Regions from separate parts of the Allobosea sp. FG18 genome, predicted to be linked through region 3. Evidence: predicted binding sites of a transcription regulator. Region 3 holds the regulator's gene; each other region holds the start of a gene.

The links. Region 3 encodes LexA, which represses DNA repair genes until DNA is damaged. Its sites were predicted from a motif close to TGTTCNNNNTGTGTTCNG; they were not measured.
Region 1: the regulator LexA is predicted to act here: its motif matches at 2,555-2,572, upstream of ruvC (crossover junction endodeoxyribonuclease RuvC).
Region 2: the regulator LexA is predicted to act here: its motif matches at 1,945-1,962, upstream of ACODTJ_RS17870 (helicase-related protein).

The regions. Positions count from the first base shown of each region.
Region 1 covers NZ_JBMDKB010000002.1:207,791-212,066, forward strand. The annotation lists gene ruvB (Holliday junction branch migration DNA helicase RuvB) at 1-726, opposite strand, end outside; gene ACODTJ_RS03195 (GNAT family N-acetyltransferase) at 750-1,241, opposite strand; gene ruvA (Holliday junction branch migration protein RuvA) at 1,238-1,855, opposite strand; gene ruvC (crossover junction endodeoxyribonuclease RuvC) at 2,022-2,534, opposite strand; gene ACODTJ_RS03210 (TSUP family transporter) at 2,698-3,477, shown strand; gene ACODTJ_RS03215 (YebC/PmpR family DNA-binding transcriptional regulator) at 3,645-4,276, opposite strand, start outside.
Region 2 covers NZ_JBMDKB010000016.1:44,344-48,619, forward strand. The annotation lists gene ACODTJ_RS17855 (outer membrane beta-barrel protein) at 1-144, opposite strand, end outside; gene ACODTJ_RS17860 (KpsF/GutQ family sugar-phosphate isomerase) at 249-1,223, shown strand; gene ACODTJ_RS17865 (MerR family transcriptional regulator) at 1,319-1,738, shown strand; gene ACODTJ_RS17870 (helicase-related protein) at 2,045-4,276, shown strand, end outside.
Region 3 covers NZ_JBMDKB010000004.1:50,292-54,567, reverse strand. The annotation lists gene ACODTJ_RS06090 (ComEC/Rec2 family competence protein) at 1-1,441, shown strand, start outside; gene lexA (transcriptional repressor LexA) at 1,435-2,148, opposite strand; gene ACODTJ_RS06080 (molybdopterin molybdotransferase MoeA) at 2,406-3,617, opposite strand; gene moaC (cyclic pyranopterin monophosphate synthase MoaC) at 3,617-4,099, opposite strand; gene trpC (indole-3-glycerol phosphate synthase TrpC) at 4,096-4,276, opposite strand, start outside.

The sequences.
Region 1 (4,276 bases), on a different contig from region 3:
GAGCGCCTTGTCGGCGACCTTGCGGGTGACGATCGGGTCGCCGTCGACGATGGCGAAGTCACGCACGCGGCGCAGCAGCCGGCCGGCGATACGCGGTGTCCCTCGGGACCGCTTGGCGATCTCGTTGGCGCCGTCGTCGGACATCGGCACGCCGAGCACGCGAGCGCCGCGCGCGACGATGCCCTGCAGTTCCTCGACCGTGTAGAACTGAAGCCGGATCGGGATGCCGAAGCGGTCGCGCAAGGGCGTGGTCAGCAGGCCGGCGCGGGTGGTGGCGCCGACGAGCGTGAACTTGGGCAGGTCGATCTTGACCGAGCGGGCGGCGGGACCTTCGCCGATGATCAGGTCGAGCTGATAGTCCTCCATCGCCGGATAGAGGATTTCCTCGACCGCCGGGTTGAGGCGGTGGATCTCGTCGATGAAGAGCACGTCGCGCTCTTCGAGATTGGTGAGCTGCGCGGCGAGGTCGCCGGCCTTGGCGATGACCGGGCCCGAGGTCGAGCGGAAATTGACGCCGAGTTCGCGCGAGACGATCTGCGCCAGCGTCGTCTTGCCGAGGCCGGGCGGGCCGACGAAGAGAACATGGTCGAGCGCGTCGCCACGGCTCTTGGCGGCGTTGATGAAGACCTGGAGATTGGCGCGCGCCGCCGCCTGTCCGGTGAAATCGGACAGCGAGAGCGGCCGCAGCGAGGTCTCGCTGTCGTCGTCGCGCTTGTCGGCTGTCATCAGTCCGGAGCGTTTGGGTTCGCTCACAGCGCGATCTCCAGCTCGATGGCGTCGTGGATCGGAATGTCCTTGTACCCTGTCTTGATGATATCAGGCTCGACCGAGCGATAGTGGTCGATCGCCTCGAGATAAAGCCCCGAGAGGCGGAAGCCGCGGCGCTGGTAGAAGGTCATGCCGGGCATGTTGTCATTGGTCAGCATGGCCTTGAGCTTTTTGGCACCAGCCTTGCGCGCCGCGTAGATGACGGCGTCGAGCATCCGGATCGCGATGCCTTCGCCCGGCTTCAGCGAGTGGAGCGCGCAGAGATAGGCGCTGTCGCCGCGCACGGTCCAGCTTGCCAGCGCCGCCGTCTTGCCGGAGGGCTCGAACAGGCCGAGCGCATCGATCTCCGCGACGTCGTAGACGTGCAGGTCGATCATCATGCTATGCGAGCCCCAGCTCGCCAGCATGATGCGGCAAAGCTCGGTCTTGTCGGTGACGACGCGCAATTGAAGCTCGTCGGGCGCTTGGCTCACTTCGCCAGTTCCTTCAGGCCCAGCTTGATGAGTTGGGCCGTGCCGGCACCATCGCCGGCGGCCTTGGCCGCAGCCGCAACAGCTGCCACCGCCTGCGCCTGAGGATAGCCGAGATTGGCGAGCGCCGACACGGCATCGGCGATCGGCTGTGGCAGCTTCCGGTCTTCGAGCGCGCCTGCGAGCTGGGCGACGCCTGGATCGATATGGCCGAAGGCCGGGGCCTTGTCCTTGAGCTCGGCGCAGAGGCGTTGCGCCAGCTTGGGGCCGACGCCGGGCGAACGGGCAATGGCGGCCTTGTCGTTGGTGGCGATGGCGGTGGCGAGCGCGCCCGGCTCAAGCGTCGAGAGGATCGCGAGCGCGACCTTGGCGCCGACGCCCTGCACGACCTGCATCAGGCGGAACCAGTCGCGCTCCACGTCCGACATGAAGCCGTAGAGGCGGATCGCATCCTCGCGGACATGGGTCTCGATCGAGAGCGCGGCGGCCTCGCCGGGCTGGGGCAGGCGCTGCAGTGTGCGCGACGAGCACTGCACGACATAGCCGACGCCCTGCACGTCGATGATGACGTGGTCCTCGCCATAGGAATCGATCAGGCCCTTGAGCTTGCCGATCATCGATTTTCTCCAGGTGTCATCCCGGGCGACCGTAGGGAGACCCGGGATCCATTCCGGAACATGTCTCGGCGAGGTTCCGGAATGGATCCCGGGTCTTCGCTTCGCTCCGTCCGGGATGACCCGCGTGAGGGAGTGTCGCGAAAAATATCGAGCGGAAGCGTGGGGCTCATGATGCCTTCATCTGCGCGACCAGCGCCTTCATGCCGCGATGCTGGGCATGGCAGATCGCGACAGCGAGCGCGTCCGCCGCATCGGCCGAGGAGGTCTCGGCCTTGGGCAGCAGCACGCGGATCATCGCCTGGACCTGCTTCTTGTCGGCATGGCCGACGCCGACCACGGTCTTCTTGACGAGGTTGGCGGCATATTCCGCGACATCGAGCCCCGCGAGCGCCGGCACGACCAGCGCGATGCCGCGGGCCTGGCCGAGCTTCAGCGCCGATTGCGGGTCGCGGTTGATGAAGGTCTCCTCGACGGCGGCCTCATGCGGGCGATGCGCGGCGAGGACCTTGTTCAGGCCTTCATGCAATTGCCGCAGGCGCTGGCCGAGCGACAGGGCGCCGTCGCTCTCGATGCAGCCGCAGGCGACGAAGGAGAGCTTGCTCCCTTCCGAAATCACGATGCCCCAGCCGGTTTTCCGGAGGCCGGGATCAATGCCGAGGATGCGAATCGGAGGTGCCATGACGGGCTCAACCTAGCGGATGTTTCGGATTTGTCCCGCGCCGAGACGGGCGATGGGACGGGGCGGGATGAATTCCCCTGATCGATGACATCAAAAAGGAAAGTTGTTCTTGCTGTCGGCCCGCGGGCATGGTCCGCCTCGCTTTTCTCCTTGTGCCGGCTCCATGTCCTCGATCCTCTCTTCTTTCATGCCGGGCGTCAGTGCCGACGGCATTGCCGTCCTGCTGGCCGCGACGCTGCTCGGTGGGTTGGTACGCGGCTTCACCGGCTTCGGCTTCGCCATGGTGTTCATGCCTTTGGCTTCGGTCATCCTTGGGCCTGTCGCGGCGCTTGGCCTGATCTGGTTCATCGATCTGCCCTTCGCGCTGCCGATTGCGGCGCGCAGCGCCAAGACGGCGGAATGGCGCGAAATCCTGCCGCTGCTGCTGACCGCGACGCTCGCCCTGCCGGCCGGCATCTGGCTCCTGATCTGGCTCGACCGCGAGACGATGCGCTGGGTGCTGGCCCTGCTCGTGCTGCTCGCCGTCGCGCTGATGGCGTCAGGCTGGCGCTACCATGGGCGCCCGACGATCCCGCTCTCGCTCGGGGTGGGCGCATTGTCGGGGCTGTTCAACGGCATGGCCTCGATCGGCGGCATGCCGCTCGCGGTGTTCTGGCTCGGCGCGCAGCGCAACGACCGGCACAAGACGCGGGCCAACATGCAGGCCTTCTTCGGCGTCTCGACGCTGATCAGCGGCGCGGTGCTGTGGTGGAAGGGCATCCTGACCGGCAGCGCCTTGCTGATGGCGGTGCCGCTCTTCGCGATCTACGGCGTCGGGCTCTGGGTCGGGACGCATGGCTTCCGGCTGGCGTCGGAGGAGACGTTCCGGCGCGGGGCCTATCTGGTGATCTTCCTGAGTGCGCTGATCAGCCTGCCGCTCTGGGACGTGGTGATCGGGCGGTAGGAGGTGGTCCCTTCCTTCTCCCCTTGCGGGAGAAGGTGGCCTGAAGGGCCGGATGAGGGGTCGGGCGACCTCTCCATGGGGCGGCGACGCCAAAGGCGCAAACGATCGAGGTGGTGCGACCCCTCACCCCAACCCTCTCCCGCAAGGGGAGAGGGGGCAGGTCGCGCTCAGGCGCTGAGCTTGGCCATGACGTCGTCGGCGATCTCGAAATTGGCGAAGACGTTCTGGACGTCGTCGTCATTGTCGAGCGCTTCCATCAAACGCATCATCGAGGCGGCCTTCTCCTCGTCGAGCGGGGCGGTCGTGGTCGGGCGCCAGACGGGCTTGGCCGAGGCGGGGGCGCCGAGCGCGGCTTCGAGCGCCTTGGAGACCTCGTTCAGCGCGTCGAAGGCGCAGAGGATGGTGTGGCCGTTCTCGTCCGAAATCACGTCGTCGGCACCGGCTTCGATCGCCGCTTCCATCACCTTGTCGGCGTCGCCGGCCTCAGGCGGATAGCTGACCTCGCCGACGCGGTTGAACATGAAGGAGACCGAGTTGCTCTCGCCCATCGCACCGCCCGACTTGGTGAAGTAGGAGCGCACGGCGGAGGCGGTGCGGTTGCGGTTGTCGGTCAGCGCCTCGACGATGACGGCGGCGCCGCCCGGACCGTAGCCCTCGTAGCGAACCTCGTCGTAGTTGTCGCCTTCGCCGCCGGCCGCCTTGTTGATGGCGCGCTGGATATTGTCCTTCGGCATGTTCTCGGCGCGCGCGGCGAGCACCGCAATGCGCAGGCGCGGATTCATGTTGATGTCGGGCATGC
Region 2 (4,276 bases), on a different contig from region 3:
GGCGCGCGGCATCTGCTGCGCCTGCGCGGTTGCGCAGGCGAGTGCCAGCGCGGCCAAGGCCGTGCCGGACAGAAGCAGGGTCGTCGCGCGGCCGGACACGGGCGTCGCAGGGCTCCAGATGACGGGCGCGCGGATGGCGCGCATGGTTAACGGAGTTAGAACGAACAGGGTTAAGGAGCCGTCAACGCGCGCCGGGGCTGTCGGCAGATGGTGGAAATGACTGGCTCCGCCGTGCTACAGCGCCGGCCATGACAGCCGATATCCGCGACTCCGCCCTTCGCACCATCGCCACCGAGCGCGCCGGTCTCGACGCGCTCCATGCCGCACTGGCAGACAGTCTGGGCGGGCCGTTCGCTGACGCCATCGCCATGATCCGCGCCTCGAGCGGGCGCGTGATCGTCTCCGGCATGGGCAAGTCCGGCCATGTCGGGCGCAAGCTCACGGCGACGCTGGCCTCAACCGGCACGCCCGCGCATTTCGTCCATCCGGCCGAGGCGAGCCATGGCGATCTCGGCATGGTGCAGCCTGAGGATGTGGTGATCGCGCTGTCCTGGTCGGGCGAGGCGGTCGAGCTTGCCGCTCTCGTCGGTTATACTCGCCGCTTCCGCGTCGGGCTGATCGCTATCACCGCCAATGCCGAGAGCACGCTCGGCAAGGAGGCGGATATCGCGCTCGTCCTGCCCAAGGCGACGGAGGCCTGTCCGAACGGGCTCGCGCCGACGACCTCGACGACGATGCAGATGGCGCTCGGCGATGCGCTGGCGGTGGCCTTGCTGGAGGCGCGCGGCTTCTCGCGGCAGGATTTCTTCGTCTACCACCCCGGCGGCAAGCTCGGGGCGCAGCTCAAGACGGTCGAGAGCATCATGCATCGCGGCACCGACCTGCCGTTGATCGGTCTGGACACGCTGCTGCCGGACGTTATCGCGATGATCTCCGACAAGGGTTTTGGCTGCGCCGTGGTGATGGATCTGGACGGCAAGCTTGCCGGCGTGGTCACCGATGGCGACCTGCGCCGCAAGACGGCGATGGGCGGGGGCGCCTCGCTCAGGGCACGCGATATCATGACGGCGAATCCGCGCCGAATCGGACTCGATACGTTGGCGGTCGAAGCGCTGGAGCTGGTCAACCGCAGCCGGATCACCGCGCTGATCGTGGTCGATGGCGAGGGGCGCCCGGCCGGGCTCGTCCATGTCCACGACCTGTTGGCGATGGGCGTCGCCTGATCGGGCTTGCAACCCGGCAGCAGCGCGCTATCTAAAGCTGTAGAGACTATAGCTTTAGAGGTGCTGCCATGACCGTTGCCGGCAAGCTCGAACGCGTGATGCCGATCGGTGCGCTGGCGGATCGCACCGGGGTCAAGGTCGAGACCATCCGCTATTACGAGCAGGTCGGCTTGCTGCCGCCGCCGGAACGCTCCGAGGGCAACCAGCGCCGTTATGGCCGGCGCCATGCCGAACGGCTCGCCTTCATCAAGCACGCGCGCGATCTCGGCTTCGCGGTCGAGAATATCCGCACGTTGCTGAAGCTATCCGACACGCCGGGCATGGCCTGCGACGAGGCGCATGCGATCTCGGTCGCCCATCTCGACGAGGTCCGCGACAAGATTGCGAAACTACGCTCGCTGGAGAAGGAACTGGAGCGGATCGCGACCACCTGCTCGGGCGGCGTCGCGGCCTGCGATTGCGCGATCATCGAGGCGCTCGCCGATCACGGGCAGTGCGACCACGCCCATCATTGAAGCAGCGGCGCAGCCCCGAAACCTGTCTTGCCTCTCGTCTCCGGGGTAAAAAGGCTTAAATAGGTTCCTGTCGGGCGGCGTTGAACGCTGCCTCGCCACGCCAATCCGGGAGGGCGCGATGACGACAGGGCCCACGCTGCCAGGGGCTAGACTCCGAAAAGGGAACAAAACTCGATTCTGTCGGAGTCAGCGATTCGGCCCCGCTTCGTTCCAGACTCGTTCTTATCGAGTCTCTGTTTGAGACTTGCATAAGCTCCGTCCACGCTCCCGCCCGCATGGGCGGGCGAGAAGATCGGCTCCTTCGCCTTGCTTCCTTTTCGTTCGCTGCCGCCCGCCGCCCGCGCCAATAGCGTCACGGCCGTGCTGGGCCCGACCAATACCGGCAAGACCCATCTCGCCATCGAGCGCATGGTCGCCCATCCCACCGGGATGATCGGCCTGCCGCTCCGCCTGCTCGCGCGCGAGGTCTACCAGCGCGTCGTCGACAAGGTCGGTGCGCAGTCCGTCGCGCTCGTTACCGGCGAGGAGAAGATCAAGCCCGAGCGGCCGCGCTTCTGGATCTGCACGGTCGAGGCGATGCCGCGCGATCTCGCGGTCGATTTCGTCGCCATCGACGAGATCCAGCTTGCCGCCGATCTCGACCGCGGCCATGTCTTCACCGACCGCCTGCTCAACCGGCGCGGCCGGGCCGAGACCATGCTGATCGGCGCCGCGACGATGCGCCCGCTGATCGAGCAGCTCATGCCGGGCGTGAATGTCGTGACGCGCCCGCGCCTGTCGCAGCTCACCTTCGCCGGCGACCGCAAGATCACGCGCCTGGCGCCACGCTCGGCCATCGTCGCCTTCTCGGTCGAGGAGGTCTATGCGATCGCCGAGCTGATCCGCCGGCAGAAGGGCGGGGCGGCCGTGGTGCTAGGGGCGCTTTCGCCCCGGACCCGCAATGCCCAGGTCGAACTCTACCAGTCCGGCGATGTCGATTATCTCGTCGCGACCGACGCAATCGGCATGGGGCTCAACCTCGACGTCAATCACATCGCCTTCGCGGCGGACAGGAAATTCGACGGACACCATTATCGCAGGCTCAACCCGGCCGAGTTCGGCCAGATCGCCGGGCGCGCCGGCCGCCATCTGCGCGACGGCACCTTCGGCACCAGCGGGCGCTGCCCGCCTTTCGATGCCGAACTCGTCGACGCGATCGAGAATCATCGCTTCGAGCCGATCCGCCAGATGCAGTGGCGCAATTCCGATCTCGATTTGCGCTCGGTCGGCGGCCTTCTGGACACTTTGAACATCCAGCCGTCCGAGCAGGGGCTGACGCGGGCGCTGATCGCCGAGGACATGACGACGCTGGAAGTGCTGGCGCGGGACCCGGATATCGCGAAGCTGGCGCAGGGCCGCGCGGCGGTCGAGCGGCTCTGGGAGGTCTGCGGGCTGCCGGATTATCGCAAGATATCGCCGATGCAGCACGCCGATCTCGCGACGACGCTGTATCTCAGGCTGATGCGCCACGGCCGGCTCGATGCCGACTGGTATGCCGCGCAACTCGCCGCGCTCGACCGCACCGATGGCGAGATCGACACGCTCTCGGCACGGATCGCGCAGGTCCGGACTTGGACCTATGTCGCCAATCGTCCTGACTGGTTACCTGATCCAGAGCATTGGCAGGGCATGGCGCGTCTTGTAGAGGACAAGCTGTCGGACGCTCTGCACGAGCGGCTGGCTCACAGATTTGTCGATCGGCGCACCAGCGTGTTGATGCGCCGCTTGCGGGAGAATGCGATGTTGGAGGCTGAGGTCACCGCGACGGGCGACGTGCTCGTCGAGGGCCAGCATGTGGGGATGCTGCAGGGCTTCCGCTTCACGGCGGATCCAAAGGCCGGCGGTTCCGAGGTCAAGGCCCTGAACCTGGCGGCGATGAAGGCGCTGGGCTCCGAGATCGAGGCTAGGGCGGCGCGCGTCGTGCTGGCGGGCGACGATGCCTTCGTGCTGTCGCATGACGGGCTGATCCGCTGGACCGGCGAGCCGGTGGCGCGTCTTACCGCCGGCGAGAAGGTTCTGGAGCCGCGGCTGCGCCTGCTGGTGGAAGAGCATCTCGGCGGTCCCGCGCGCGAACAGGTCGAGGCCCGCCTCAATCTCTGGCTGAAGAACCACATCACCCGCCTGCTCGGCGCCGTGCAGATCCTGGAAGCAGCCGAGAACGTCACCGGCATCGCGCGGGGCATCGCCTATCAGGCGGCCGAGGCGCTCGGCGTGCTCGAGCGTTCCAAGGTCGGCGAGGAGATGAAGACGCTCGATCAGGAAGGCCGCGCGGCGCTGCGCCAGCTCGGCATCCGTTTCGGCGCTTTCCACATCTATATGCCGGCGCTGCTGAAGCCTGCGCCGCGCGCGCTCGCCGCCCAGCTCTGGGCGCTGAAGCATGGCGGGCCGGAGACGGCCGGGCTCGACGACATCGCCCATCTCGCGGCCTCGGGCCGGACCTCGTTCCCGGTCGACAAGGCCGTGCCGAAGGGCCTGTACCGCGCTGCCGGCTACCGCGTC
Region 3 (4,276 bases):
CCTGATCACCGAGGCCACCAATAACGACCTGCGTGCCGCCGGTATCTATCACATCGTCTCGATCTCCGGCCTGCACATGGTGCTCGCCGCCGGCACGATCTTCTGGCTGGTGCGCGCGCTGCTGGCCCTGTCGCAGACGGTGGCGCTGCACTGGCCGGTCAAGAAACTCGCCGCTGTGGCGGCCATGCTGGGCGCGACCGCCTATTGCATCTTCTCGGGCAGCGATGTCGCGACCGAACGCTCGCTGATCATGACGCTGGTCATGCTCGGCGCGATCCTGGTCGATCGCGCGGCGCTCAGCATGCGCAACCTCGCGCTCGCCGCCATGATCGTGCTGCTGCGCGAGCCGGAAGCGCTGCTCGGGCCGAGCTTCCAGATGTCCTTCGGCGCGGTCGCGGCGCTGATCGCCTTCGCCGAGCGCTGGGAGCGGAGAGATCGCAGCGAGCCGCCGTCGGCATTGCCTTGGCCGCTCGGGCCAATCTGGACGGCGGCGCTCGGCATCCTCGTCACCACCATGCTGGCGACCGCCGCGACCGCCCCCTTCGGCGCCTATCACTTCCAGACCTTCAACCCGTTTGGGCTGCTCGGCAACGCCATGGCGCTGCCCTTCGTCTCGCTTTTCGTCATGCCGGCAGCGGTGTTCGGCGTGCTAGCCTATCCGTTCGGGCTGGACTGGCCGGCCTGGGCCTTGATGGGGCTTGCCTCCGATGTCGTGCTTAAGGTCGCGCACTGGGTCGCGACCATCGACCATTCCACCGTGACGGTCGCAGCCTTCGGCCCGGTCGTGCTGGCCTGTTTCGCGATGGCTTTACTCTGGCTGACGCTCTGGACCACGGCCTGGCGCTGGCTGGCGGCCGTGCCGCTCATCCTCGGGGTCGCCATTGCCGGCAAGCCGGAGCGGCCGGAGATCCTGATCGAGCGCGACGGTTCCGGGCTTGCCGTGCGCGGTCCCGATGGACGCCTCGCCATCGCCGGCAAGCCCAGTCGCTTCGTCCTGCAGCAATGGCTCGCTGCTGATGGCGACAGCCGCTCGCCGGATGATCCGACATTGCGCACCGGCGTCACCTGCGACCGGCTGGCTTGCGTCGCGCAGACGACCGACAAGCGCACGATCTCGTACACGCGCGAGCGTCTCGCGATCATCGAGGATTGCCTGCGCGCCGATCTCGTCGTCACCGCCATTCCCTGGAGCGGGGCCTGCAAGGCCAGACTGGTCGAGCGGATGGCGCTATCACGCGACGGCGCGACCTCGCTCTACCGGACGGCGACCGGGTGGAACAGCCGAACCTCGGAGCCGACCGCAGCCGACCGTCCATGGACCCGCCGGCGCGAGCCTCGCCCTGCAGAGGTGGCAACCCGGCCGGTTGGTCAGCCCGCAACGGTGCAGCCTGCATCAGCCTCCGACAGTGAGGTCGACGCCGATGTCGAGCGCCTTCAGTAGCGTCGCATCAGATTGACGAGGCGGCCCTGGATCTTGACCCGGTCGGGGCCGAGCACGCGGGTCTCATAGGCCGGATTCGCCGCTTCGAGCGCGATCGAGGAGCCACGCTTGCGCAGGCGCTTCAGCGTCGCCTCCTCGTCGTCGATCAGCGCGACGACGATATCGCCGGTATTGGCGGTGTCCTGCTTGCGGATGACGACGGTATCGCCGTCGAGAATGCCGGCTTCCACCATCGAGTCGCCACGCACTTCGAGCGCGTAATGCTCGCCGGAGCCGAGCATGTCCGGCGGCAGCGAGACGGTGTGACTGCGGCTCTGGATCGCCGAGATCGGGGTGCCCGCTGCGATGCGGCCCATGACGGGAATGGCGATGGAATGCCGGCTGTCGTCCTCGACCGCTGCTGGCCGGGGCTTGGCGACGCTCGGCTGGGCGCCGAGACCGCCCTGCACGACGGCCGGGCTGAAGCGGGGTCGCGGCTGCGGGGCGCCGAACCCGTCCGGCATCTTGATGACTTCGAGCGCGCGGGCCCGATTTGGCAGGCGGCGGATGAAGCCGCGCTCCTCCAGCGCCATGATGAGACGATGGATGCCGGATTTCGAGCGCAGGTCGAGCGCGTCCTTCATTTCGTCGAAGGAGGGCGGCACGCCACTTTCGCGCAAGCGTTCCTGGATGAAGCGCAGGAGTTCGTGTTGCTTGCGTGTCAGCATGGTCGCCGCCAGCCCCTCAAAGCGCAGATTCGAAACAAAGCACGAACACCATACGCGTTCTGCTTGTGTTCCGCAAGCTGCTATGCCTTCGCGGAAGCGTGAGATAGCCGTATGGAAAACGCGCCGTCATTCCGGACAAGCCGCGTCAGCGGCGCCGATCCGGAATCCATCATGGAGCGCGGCGTTCTACGATGGATTCCGGGTCTGCGCTTCGCTTGCCCGGAATGACGTCGCGGGGGCAATAAAGAGCGCGCGCTCTACCGCAACGGCAGGATACGGCAGGAATCGCCCTTCTTCGCGGCAGCGGCATGGGCAGGCCGAATCGTCAGGGCCTGCGCCCGCGCGAGCGTACCAAGCATCGAGGAATCCTGCCGGTCGAAGGGCGTCGCGACCCAGCCTTCCGGCGTCAGCGTGAGCTCCGAGCGCAGATAGTCCTCGCGCTCGTCATTGCCGGGCATGTCGCGGCCGAGGATGGCGGGAATGCTGCGGTCGCGATCGGCATCGGCAATGCCGAGCAGCGCCTCGATCAAGGGCAGCACGAAGAGATGGCCGCAAACGATCGAGGAGACCGGATTGCCCGGCAGCCCGACCACGACCATCCGGCCGAGCCGCCCGGTCATCATCGGCTTGCCCGGCCGCATCGCGATCTTCCAGAATCCGAGCGTCATGCCGGCCCGCGTCAGCGCTTCCTGCACGAGATCGTGCGCGCCGACCGAGGCGCCGCCGAGCGTGATCAGCACATCGGCATCGGCTGCGCGCGCCCTTGCGATCTTCGCGGCGAGATCGGCATGGTCGTCGCGGGCGATGCCAAGGTCGAGCACGGTGCCGCCGGCCTTCTCGACGAGAGCGGCGAGCGAAAACGAGTTCGAGGCGACGATCTGGTCGCGGCCGACCGGCTCGCCCGGCGCCACCAACTCGTCGCCCGTGGCGAGAATCGCGACGCGCGGCTTCCGCCGGACCGGCAAAGTCGGATGCCCCATCGCGGCGGCGAGGCCGAGTGCCGCACTGTCGAGCACGCGACCGGCCGACAGCAAAACGTCGCCCTCGTGGAAGTCGAGCCCCGCCGCGCGCAGGAATTTGCCCTTGGCAGGCGGCACGCGGACGCGAATGACAGGGCTGTCGACGCCATCGGCATCTTCCTGCATCAGGATCGTGTCGGCGCCGTCAGGCATCGGCGCGCCCGTGAAGATGCGCACGGCTTGTCCCGGGCCGACCGCTCCCTCATAGGCCCGGCCGGCGGCGGATTCGCCGATCACCGAGAGCGAGACGCCTTCCGCCATCTCGTCGCCACGCACGGCATAGCCGTCCATGGCCGAATTGGCGAAGGGCGGCTGGGTCCTGAGCGCCTTGACCTCGCCGGCGAGCACCCGCCAGGCGCATTGCGCCAATGGCAGGGTTTCCGCTCCCGTCGGCTCCGGAATGCTGTCGAGCAGCGCCTTGCGCGCGACGGGGACCGGAGTGAGCGCCATCAGCTAGCATTCGCCTCGTAATCGCCCGACTGGCCGCCAGACTTGTGCAGCAGCCGGATGTTCTCGATCCGCATCGCCCGGTCGACGGCCTTGACCATGTCGTAGACGGTAAGACAGGCGACGGAGACGGCGGTCAGCGCCTCCATCTCGACGCCGGTCTGGCCCTTCATCTTGACCTCGGCGCGCACGCGCACGCCCGGCAGGGCCTCGTCGATCGCGAGGTCGACGGCGATCTTGCTGAGCAGCAGCGGGTGGCAGAGCGGGATCAGTTCATGCGTGCGCTTCGCCGCCATGATGCCGGCGAGGCGTGCGGTGCCGAGCACGTCGCCCTTCTTGGCGTTGCCGTCGCGCACGATCGCGATCGTCTCCGGCGCCATGACGACCTGGCCTTCGGCGATCGCCATGCGGGTCGTCTCGGCCTTGCCGCCGACATCGACCATATGCGCCTGGCCTTGCGCGTCGAGATGGCTGAGCCGGCTCACGCCGCGACGGCCTTGCCGGTCAGCAGCGCCTGCGTTGCGGCGGTGACGTCGGCCTGTCGCATCAGGCTTTCGCCGACGAGGAAGCTGTTGACGCCGATCCGGTTGAGCCGGGCAATGTCGGCATGCGTGAAGATGCCGCTCTCGCTGATGACGATACGGTCGGCCGGCACGCGCGGC